One region of the Clostridium facile genome, then DNA from elsewhere that is predicted to be linked to it. Evidence: riboswitches for the same ligand, from Rfam matches in the RefSeq annotation. Region 1 holds a riboswitch; each other region holds the start of a gene.
What was found. Region 1 has a riboswitch for thiamine pyrophosphate ahead of H8Z77_RS01125 (energy-coupled thiamine transporter ThiT). Riboswitches for the same ligand answer to the same signal wherever they lie in the genome.
Positions count from the first base shown of each region.

Region 2: linked by a shared signal. The riboswitch ahead of thiW (energy coupling factor transporter S component ThiW) and the one ahead of H8Z77_RS01125 (energy-coupled thiamine transporter ThiT) in region 1 are both predicted to bind thiamine pyrophosphate.
Region 3: linked by a shared signal. The riboswitch ahead of thiC (phosphomethylpyrimidine synthase ThiC) and the one ahead of H8Z77_RS01125 (energy-coupled thiamine transporter ThiT) in region 1 are both predicted to bind thiamine pyrophosphate.

Region 1 covers NZ_JACOQK010000001.1:286,889-290,170, forward strand. The annotation lists gene H8Z77_RS01110 (spore coat associated protein CotJA) at 108-344, shown strand; gene H8Z77_RS01115 (spore coat protein CotJB) at 345-605, shown strand; gene H8Z77_RS01120 (manganese catalase family protein) at 609-1,220, shown strand; gene H8Z77_RS01125 (energy-coupled thiamine transporter ThiT) at 1,316-1,933, opposite strand; TPP riboswitch at 1,973-2,072, opposite strand; gene nth (endonuclease III) at 2,108-2,743, opposite strand; gene trxB (thioredoxin-disulfide reductase) at 3,123-3,282, shown strand, end outside.
Region 2 covers NZ_JACOQK010000001.1:1,794,432-1,797,713, reverse strand. The annotation lists gene H8Z77_RS07460 (4Fe-4S dicluster domain-containing protein) at 1-819, opposite strand, end outside; TPP riboswitch at 1,173-1,279, shown strand; gene thiW (energy coupling factor transporter S component ThiW) at 1,358-1,876, shown strand; gene thiM (hydroxyethylthiazole kinase) at 1,899-2,729, shown strand; gene thiE (thiamine phosphate synthase) at 2,710-3,282, shown strand, end outside.
Region 3 covers NZ_JACOQK010000001.1:517,671-520,952, forward strand. The annotation lists gene H8Z77_RS02165 (B12-binding domain-containing radical SAM protein) at 1-104, opposite strand, end outside; gene H8Z77_RS02170 (sigma-70 family RNA polymerase sigma factor) at 486-1,046, shown strand; gene H8Z77_RS02175 (zinc-ribbon domain containing protein) at 1,164-1,439, shown strand; TPP riboswitch at 1,536-1,644, shown strand; gene thiC (phosphomethylpyrimidine synthase ThiC) at 1,780-3,066, shown strand.

The DNA of each region.
Region 1 (3,282 bases):
GTCTAGTTTTATTGAAAGTGTTTTTGAAATATTGAGAGAAAGTGAACTTATTTATGTTTTTTTTCATAGGATAAAACTGAATTGAAACAGAAAGGAGTTTGTGTTCATTGGATAATAATTATAAATTTGAAGAATATATGAGTGAAGTTATGCCAATGTCTTCTGGTTTGCGTTGTATAAAACCCAATCAGCCAGAGTGTAGAGATATTGATAGCCTTCCTTTAGCAATTGCCTATGTTCCAATCCAAAAATGGAAACGTACCTATGATACCGATGTAGCATTGGAACGAGGAACCATTTTTCCAGAACTGGATTTGCCATTTGTAGGGGAGGAGGAATCATAAATGATGAAATTAAATGAACGGGAACAGTTAATGAAAAAGTTGCAGGAAGCAGCTTTCGCTGTTTATGATGTTCAGCTTTATTTGGATACTCATCCTACTGACCAAGCTGCTTTAAGATATTTTGACCAGCAACGTCAAGCAAAACAAAAGGCGATGGAAGAATATGCAGCCAAATACGGTCCTGTTCGAGTAGAACAATCCAGTGGGGAACGTAAATGGAACTGGATAGAAGATCCATGGCCTTGGGAAATGGAGGATTAGCCCATGTGGAGTTACGATAAACGTTTACAATATCCTGTAAAGATTTCTCAGCCAAACCCAGCGCTTGCTAAAGTAGTAATTAGTCAGTTTGGCGGTCCCCACGGCGAATTAGGCGCATCTATGAGATACCTCTCTCAACGTTATAGTATGCCGTATAAAGAAGCCAAAGCAACATTGACCGATATTGGTACAGAAGAACTGGCACATTTAGAGATGGTTTCCGCTATTGTTCACCAACTAACAAGAAATCTTTCGATTGATGAAATCAAAAAATCCGGATTTGATGCTTATTATACTGACCATACAACAGGAGTATATCCCCAGTTTGCTTCTGGTACACCTTTTACAGCAGCAACATTTTCCTCTACCGGCGACGTTATTACAGACTTAACTGAAGATTTGTCTGCGGAAGAAAAAGCACGGACCACCTATGATAACCTTTTACGTTTAGTTGATGATCCAGATGTAAGGGATCCATTAAAATTTTTGCGTGCTAGGGAAATTGTACATTTCCAACGCTTTGGTGAAAGCTTGAGAAAAGTGCAAGATGAATTAAATAGCAAGAATTTCTATGCGTTTAACCCTGCATTTGACCGCAAGAAGAAAAGAAAGTAGCTTGAGATATACAAAGAGCCTTATCATCTTTGAATAGACCCATTTTATTGGGTTTATTCATCGATGAAAGGCCCTTTTTGCATGCTATTGTATTGTTATAATTTAATTGCTTTTTTAAGCGGAGGATAAATCAAGGATACAATAATAATACTGGAAACTAATGTAATAGCATTGTAAGGAAGGTTATAATAAAACGAATACCAAAATGGATTTTGTCCTTCTGGAGCAGAGCTAGCAAAAAGCAACGCGCCAGAAAGGTAATGGCTTAAAAATTTTAAAACCATTGATAATACTACTCCGATACATATTTCCCGTTTTTTTAATTTAATATTTGGTAAAAGGGCAGCTAAGCCACAAACAGCTAATGGAAGCAAGTAATCCAACAATACAGACCAAGGGCCAAAATATTTTGCTAATCCTAAAATAAATTGCATTATGGCACCTAAACAACCAACGATAACTCCATAGCCAACCCCCATTAAATAACTGGTTAAAAAGATTGGAATGATTGCAAATGATATCCAGGAACCGCCTTGTGGCATTTCTGGAATAACATTGTCTACATAGGTTAGCACTACTTGCATTGCTAAAAGTAGCGCCATATAAGCCATATTTTTAACAGTTAATTTGACAGAAAAGAGTTTTTTCATAGTAATTCTCCTGTTCATATGATTTTTTGAAATCGGAACAGATTTTGCTGTATTAAAAAACAATAAAAATAGCCTTTCTACAAATACGCAGAAAGGCTGGAATTTTTACAGCATAATACTCCCTACGCTGGCATGACCCAGATCAGGTATAAGGGTTAGGAAATAGTTCCTTCTCAGCCCTATGGCACCCCCGATTTCTAATTATTAGTTTATCTTTTTTTGGATGATTTGTCAAGTTTAACCTGTTTTCCCAGCAGATTTACAAATTTCGGCTAAGTCACAGCCTTCACATTTTGGTCCCCGTGCTTTACAAACATCCCGCCCAAATAATACTGTACGGTGGCAAAAATCACTGCTTTCCTCTGGTGGCAGTATTTTGCGTAGTTCCATTTCTACCTTTTTTGGTTCTTTTACTGAAACTAGCCCCAAACGATTGGAAATACGGATTAGATGGGTATCGGTTACAACAGCAGGTTTATGGAAAACATCCCCCATAATTAGGTTTGCCGTTTTTCTTCCTACCCCTGGTAATTTTGTAAGTTCTTCAATAGAATCGGGCAATTCGCCATGATAATCGCTGATTAATTTTTGACAAATTCCTACCAAATCTTTTCCTTTTGTATTTCCCAATCCGCAGGGTTTGACAATCGCTATAATATCATTTACATCCGCTTGAGCAATGGATTCCATGGTGGGATATTGTTCAAATAAATCTTTTGTTACAATATTTACTCTTGCATCGGTGCATTGGGCAGAAAGCCGGGTTGCTAATAAGAGCTGATAAGGATGCTGGTATGTTAAGGAACAAATAGCGTCTGGATACCGTTGTTTTAATAATTCCACTGCTTTTAACGCACGGTCTTTTTTTGTCATATGTCCACCTTCTTTTAAACTAGTAATTATTATTATTTATTATACCATAATGAAAAAAGTTACACAAGTTATTTTTTATCGACATAATATGATTATTTTTGCAAAAATATTGGTATCATAAGGCTAGTTAAAATTTTTCTTGATTGTTTTTGTTTGTTTGTAGTATAATATAAAGTAACAATTTGTTTCATACAAATCTATGTCTTTCTATATAAGCGATTCTAGTGTATGGTAAAGCTGTTATAATATGAACACGATACCATTGAACAAGGTGCTTTGAATACTATTTGGCTTCTACAATTTTTTAGTATGTCGTTAACATGTTGGACAAACTACATCTTTTTATAAAAACATCAATCGTAACTGAGGTGAATATACTTTGAATTCTAACTATGATATTGTGATTATTGGAGCAGGTACAGCGGGGCTTTCTGCCGCTATTTATGGTGTGCGTGCAGGCCTTTCCGTTTTAGTGGTTGAAAACCAGATGCACGGAGGACAAATTATTAATACACCGGATATTGTAAACTATCCTGGAA
Region 2 (3,282 bases), 1.5 Mb from region 1:
GTCAGCGCCAACAGCTACTTCTACTACATCGGCAAATCCCAGGTGGCGCATTGCGTCTTTGATTTTTTCAGGAGTTGCTTTTGGACCAAATTGTCCTAAAAATGCTGGGGCAACAGCGGCAATCACCTGGTCACCTTTTTTGATAGATTGGATTAACTGGAAGATTTGGCCTTTATCCGAGATAGCGCCAAATGGACAGTTTACAATACACATACCGCAGGATACACACAAATCATAATTAATTTGTGCACGGCCGTGTTCATCTGAGCCAATTGCGTTCATTCCACACGCTTTTGCGCAAGGACGTTCCATTTTTTGAATAGCACCATAAGGACAGACGGTTCTACAACGTCCACATTTAATACATTTTTCTTGGTCAATTACGGATTTTCCATGTGCGTCAAAGCTAATTGCCCCTTTTGGACAGACTTCGGAACATGGATGTGCTAAACATCCCTGGCATAAATTTGTCACTTCAAATTTCTTTTCCGGGCATTTGTTGCATGCAAAAGAGATAATATTTACCAGTGGAGGGTCATAATATTTTTCCGCAATTGCACTTTCAAAGATACCATCAGAGATTGGTTTGTTTTCATCTACTGGACGCAGTGGTAAACCAATACATAAACGCAGACGTTCCCCTACAATCGCACGTTCCAGGAAGATACTTTCACGGTAAGTAGCAATTTCGCCTGGAATAATTTTGTATGGCAGTTCTTCAATTTTTTTTGCGTAGTCTCCGCCTTCATAAGCCATACGGGCTACTTCGGTAAATACTTTACGGCGGATATCAGTTACAGATGTATAAATACCTCTCATGAAACAATTCTCCTTTTGCCTGTTAGTTTGTTTTTCATCGGCCAAAAATTGAGGACAATTTGCGCACAACAAGACCATTATCTATTATAGATAATACCATTTTTCTACCTTATTTTTCAATTGATTATCTTCCTAAAGATTGTCCTGTATCCATAGAAAATAATAAGAAAAATACACAAAAAATTTGCTGATTTTTCTTGTGTTATCACAAAATAAAATGCAATAAGCCAAAATATTCAATATTTTTTTGTGATAATTGCAGAATTTAGAATAATTTTTTTGGTGTTTTATCAATTTAGCATTTTTATTGACAAATAAAAAAACCAGTGCTACAATAAATTTAAAAATAAATAGAATATAAGCCGGGGAGCTTGTGATAGCAGGCTGAGAGGAAGTCATCAACTTCGACCCATAACCTGATTTGGATAATGCCAACGTAGGGATGTTGCGGAATGATAAAATTGCGGAATATGCTGGTGGCATATTCCGTTTTTTGTTTGTCTGGATCGGATCGGCTGTGTTCAAAAGGAGTGTTTTTATGAATTATCAAATTAAAAAACTAACAACTGCGGCTGTATTGATTGCGTTAGGGGTAGTCTGTTCCGCATTTTACATCCCGGTAGGCGCGTCAAAATGCTTTCCAGTACAGCATGTTGTCAATGTAATTGCAGGGGTAACACTGGGACCTGCCTATGGATTTGGCATGGCATTTGCCACTTCGTTAATCCGTGTTTTATTAGGAACAGGAAGTTTACTTGCTTTTCCAGGTAGCATGGTAGGTGCCTTGCTTTGTGGGATATTGTATCAGTATTTTGGTAAAAAGCTTTATTTGGCCTATATTGGGGAAGTATTTGGCACTGGTATTTTAGGTGCTTTGGTAGCTTATCCAGTAGCTACACTAATCATGGGGCAAGAAGCAGCGGCATTTGCTTATGTGGTACCATTTTTGGTAAGCACAGCGGGAGGAGCTACCATGGCTTTTGTGTTATTATGTGCTTTAAAAAGGGCAAAAGTGTTAGAACGTGTGCAAGTTTCCCTTGGTACAGCAAAACAATAAATAGAGTAGGAAGGTGCGAAATATGCTAGAAGGAATCATCCAAAACGTACGGGAACGGGTTCCCTTAATCCATTGTATTACTAATTATGTAACAGTAAATGATGTAGCCAATATATTGCTGGCATGTGGAGGCTCCCCGATTATGGCGGATGACCAGCAGGAGGTAGAAGAGATTACTTCTATTTGCGCTGGATTGGATATTAATATCGGAACATTGAATTCCAGAACAATTTCCTCCATGCTTTTGGCAGGAAAACAGGCAAATCGGTTGGGACACATTACCGTATTGGACCCAGTAGGAGCCGGTGCTTCCCAATTGAGGACGAACACAGCAAAATCTTTATTAGAAGAAGTAAAATTTACTGTTATCCGTGGAAATAGTTCTGAAATCAAGACGATTGCGGCGGGAAAAGGCAATACCCAAGGGGTAGACGCCAATGAATTAGACGCTATTACCGAACAAAATCTCCCGCAAGCGGTTGAATTTGCCACGAAGCTGAGTGAAAGTACAGGGTCTACCATCGCCATTACTGGGGCGATTGATTTGGTATGTGATACCACCCAGGCCTATGTCATCCGGAATGGACATCCTGTGATGTCTAAAATTACTGGTACAGGATGTATGTTAACAGGGGTGATCGCGGCTTATTGTGCGGCGAATTCAGATAGGGTTACCGAGGCAACTGTTGCTGCGATTGCGGCAATGGGGCTGTGTGGAGAATTGGCTTATCAAAAAATATGTGAAACCAATGGTGGGACTTCTAGTTTCCGCACCTATCTAATCGACGCCATGAGTAAAATGGAAGATGATATCCTGAAAGGAGGGGCGAAAATTGAAGTTTACACCAGATGATTTATTATTATATGCGGTTACTGACCGAAGTTGGTTAGGGGACCATGATTTGGTGGACCAGGTAGAAGAAACTATTTTAGCGGGGACGACAATCGTCCAATTGCGGGAGAAAGAATTGTCGGATAAAGATTTCCTAGCAGAAGCAGTCAAGATTCAGTCCGTTTGCCAGAAACATAATATCCCGTTTATTATCAATGATAATCTGGAAGTTGCGATTGCTTGTGGCGCTGACGGCATCCATGTAGGGCAATCTGACCTGGCAGCAAACCAGGTACGGGAACGCCTTGGGAAAGATAAAATTATTGGTGTATCAGCCCAAACAGTGGAGCAGGCTATACTTGCAGAACAAATGGGGGCGGATTATTTAGGGGTTGGAGCTGTGTTTTCTACCTCTACCAAATTGGATGCCAGTGATGTTTCGTTTGATACCTTAAAGCAAATCTGCAAGGCGGTATCTATCCCGGTTGTTGCCATTGGAGGAATCAATGCCCATAATCTGTTGCAATTATCTGGAAGCGGAGTCAATGGAGTTGCAGTTGTTTCCGCTATTTTC
Region 3 (3,282 bases), 230 kb from region 1:
TCTGGCATAATGCCAGTATGTAGCTGTGTATATTTTTGTATACTTCGGATTGCCAAATTGGAATGGATGAACTTGGCGTTTAAAGATACTAGGATAAACTTCATATTCATTTCCTTCGATTGGTTAAAATTACATCAGAAAGCAAAGTTAAGCTCTGATGGTAAAATACATATTTTATTAGTATACCATATTTTTTGATTTATTTCATGAAAACATTTTAAAAAATCCGTTGCCCTATCAATCAAAACAAAACAACAAATTGATTTTATATAATCATAAAACTGTCTTATATGAGACAGTTTTTTAGAAAATCACCCTTATTTTTATGTTTTATTTTAGAATTAATAATAAAATAATCATATATATGTAAATTTTATCGTAAAACATGTCAAAATTGTGCAGCTTATCTGGAAAGAAAAAACTTGACAATTATCACGGAATAAGGTATGATAAGGGTAAATCATAGGAAGGTAAGGCAAAATTCTATGGAACATCCATACAATCCAGATGCTTTTCAAGCCAATGATCTGACTGAATCAGAAGCAGGGCGATTGGTGGAAACCTATATGGGGCTTGTTGTAAAACTTGCATCCAAGTTCCATGTGGACGGAATGGAGCAGGAAGACCTGATCCAAGAAGGGTTGATTGGGTTGCTAGACGCAATTCGCACCTATCAGTTGGATCGAGATACTTCGTTCCAGACATATGCCAGTACTTGTATCCGCAACAGGATTTTAAAAGCAGCTCAAAGTGCGGCTGCAAAAAAACATAGTTTGCTGAACCAATCCCTTCCTTTGGAAGAATCTATTGTAGTGGATTCTTCTGAGCCGGCAGACCCTGAGTTGTTGTTTCTTGCCAAAGAAAAACAACAGGAAATGAACCGGCAAATCAAAATACTTTTGTCTTCGTTTGAGAAGGAAACCTTGTTTTTGTATCTGCAAGGCTACAGCTACGATGCGATGTCAAAACGGCTGCATGTACCAAAAAAGTCGGTTGACAATGCCCTGGTTCGAATCCGGAAGAAGCTAAAGTTTTTAGTAAATTAGCGCATGTCCTATATCATCCATGGCCCGGTAGCTTAAAGCAGAGCGTTGTTTTTTCAAAGGTGATGGTGCGAATCCGTCTGGGGCAAATATTATTGTTATTTAAGAGAGGTTTTTCAAATGTACGAAGACAAAACATTAACTTGTAAAGAATGTGGAGCAGAATTTGTTTTTACCGCTGGTGAACAAGAATTCTACGCTGAAAAAGGGTTTGTTAATGAACCACAAAGATGTAAAAGCTGCCGTGATGCCCGTAAAAACGCATCCAAGGCAAGCAGAGAAATGTATACTGCAACCTGTGCTTCCTGTGGTGGAGAAGCAAAAGTTCCTTTCCAACCACGTGAAGACCGTCCAGTTTATTGCAGCGAATGCTTCGCTAAAATGAGAGAAGAATAATTTCTTTTTTTGATACCTTTTACCCGGGATTTTTATCCCGGGTTTTTCTATTTTACTTGACAATTTTTTGGTACTGTGGTAGGCTAATGGACAGAACTGAATAACAGGGGGAGCTTGTATGGCAGGCTGAGAGGAAGTAATCAAACTTCGACCCTAAGAACCTGATTTGGATAATGCCAGCGTAGGGATATAGGTTGTATTTCAGCAATACCTTCTTTGCGGTGGCAAAGCTGGGTATTGTTTTTTTATGCCCGGTGATACTCCGCCATTTGCTCGGCAGAGTTTAAAAATCCAAACCATGCAATGAAAGAAAGGATGTTTTGCCGTGTATACAACACAGATGGATGCAGCAAAAAAAGGAATTATCACCAAAGAAATGGCGGCTGTTGCCAAAGAGGAACAGATTCCGGAAACAGAGTTAATGGAACTGGTTGCGAAAGGCCAGGTAGTAATCCCTGCAAACAAAAACCATACCTGTTTAAAACCTCATGGGATTGGCAGCAAACTAAAAACAAAAATCAATGTTAATTTAGGAACCTCTAAGGACTGCCTGGATTTAGATGTTGAGATGAAAAAAGTAATGACCGCTGTTGATTTGGGTGCGGAAGCTATTATGGATTTAAGTTCATTTGGCGATACCCAGGTGTTCCGCAGAAAATTAACCGCCGAATGTCCAGCTGTTTTGGGTACTGTGCCAATTTATGACGCTGTGGTATATTATAATAAAGCGTTAAAAGCGATTACCTCCCAGCAGTGGATTGATATTGTAAAAATGCACGCCGAAGATGGTGTGGATTTTATGACCATCCACTGTGGCATCAACAAAGAAACCGCAAAGCGTTTTAAACAGGCAAAACGCCATACCAATATCGTCTCCCGTGGGGGTTCCATTATTTTTGCGTGGATGGAGCTGACAGGGAACGAAAACCCATTTTATGAGCATTTTGATGAAATTTTGGATATTTGCCAGCAATACGATGTTACTTTAAGCCTGGGGGATGCCTGCCGTCCAGGAAGCATCGAAGATGCGGGAGATATTTCTCAAATTGAGGAATTGGTTACCTTGGGCGAACTGACCATGCGGGCGTGGGAAAAGAACGTCCAGGTAATGATTGAAGGGCCAGGACATATGCCTTTGAACCAGATTCGTGCGAATATGGAAATTCAGCAGACCATCTGTAAAGGGGCGCCTTTTTATGTGTTAGGGCCTTTGGTAACCGATGTCGCTCCAGGGTATGACCATATTACCGCAGCCATTGGTGGTGCAATTGCCGCAACTTATGGAGCTTCTTTCCTCTGCTATGTGACACCGGCAGAACATCTTCGCCTGCCAACTGTAGACGATGTAAAAGAGGGGATTATCGCCTCTAAAATTGCCGCCCATGCCGCTGATGTTGCCAAAGGGGTAAAGGGTGCGAAAGACTGGGATTACCAGATGAGCGAAGCACGCCGCAACCTGGACTGGGAAAAACAGTTTGAGCTGGCCATGGACGGAGAAAAAGCAAGAAGATACCGTGCGGAATCCACTCCGGAACGGGAAGACACCTGTACCATGTGCGGAAAAATGTGTGCAGTACGCAATATCAATAAAATCCTGCGTGGCGAAGATGTAGACATCATGGATTAATAAACATAACAAAAAACAGCCAGCCTCATTTCAATAGGGCTGGCTGTTTACATTAGAGTAAAATTGAATCCATTTTGGTTCTGTCAGAGGGAAAGTTTTGAAACAATCAAAAACAATCCTATAAAAACATCGCAATAATCTTAAAGTACAGTGAAAAATATATCAGTGTGGCTTTCAATCCAATATTACGAAGCATAACCTACTAGACAGTCATTG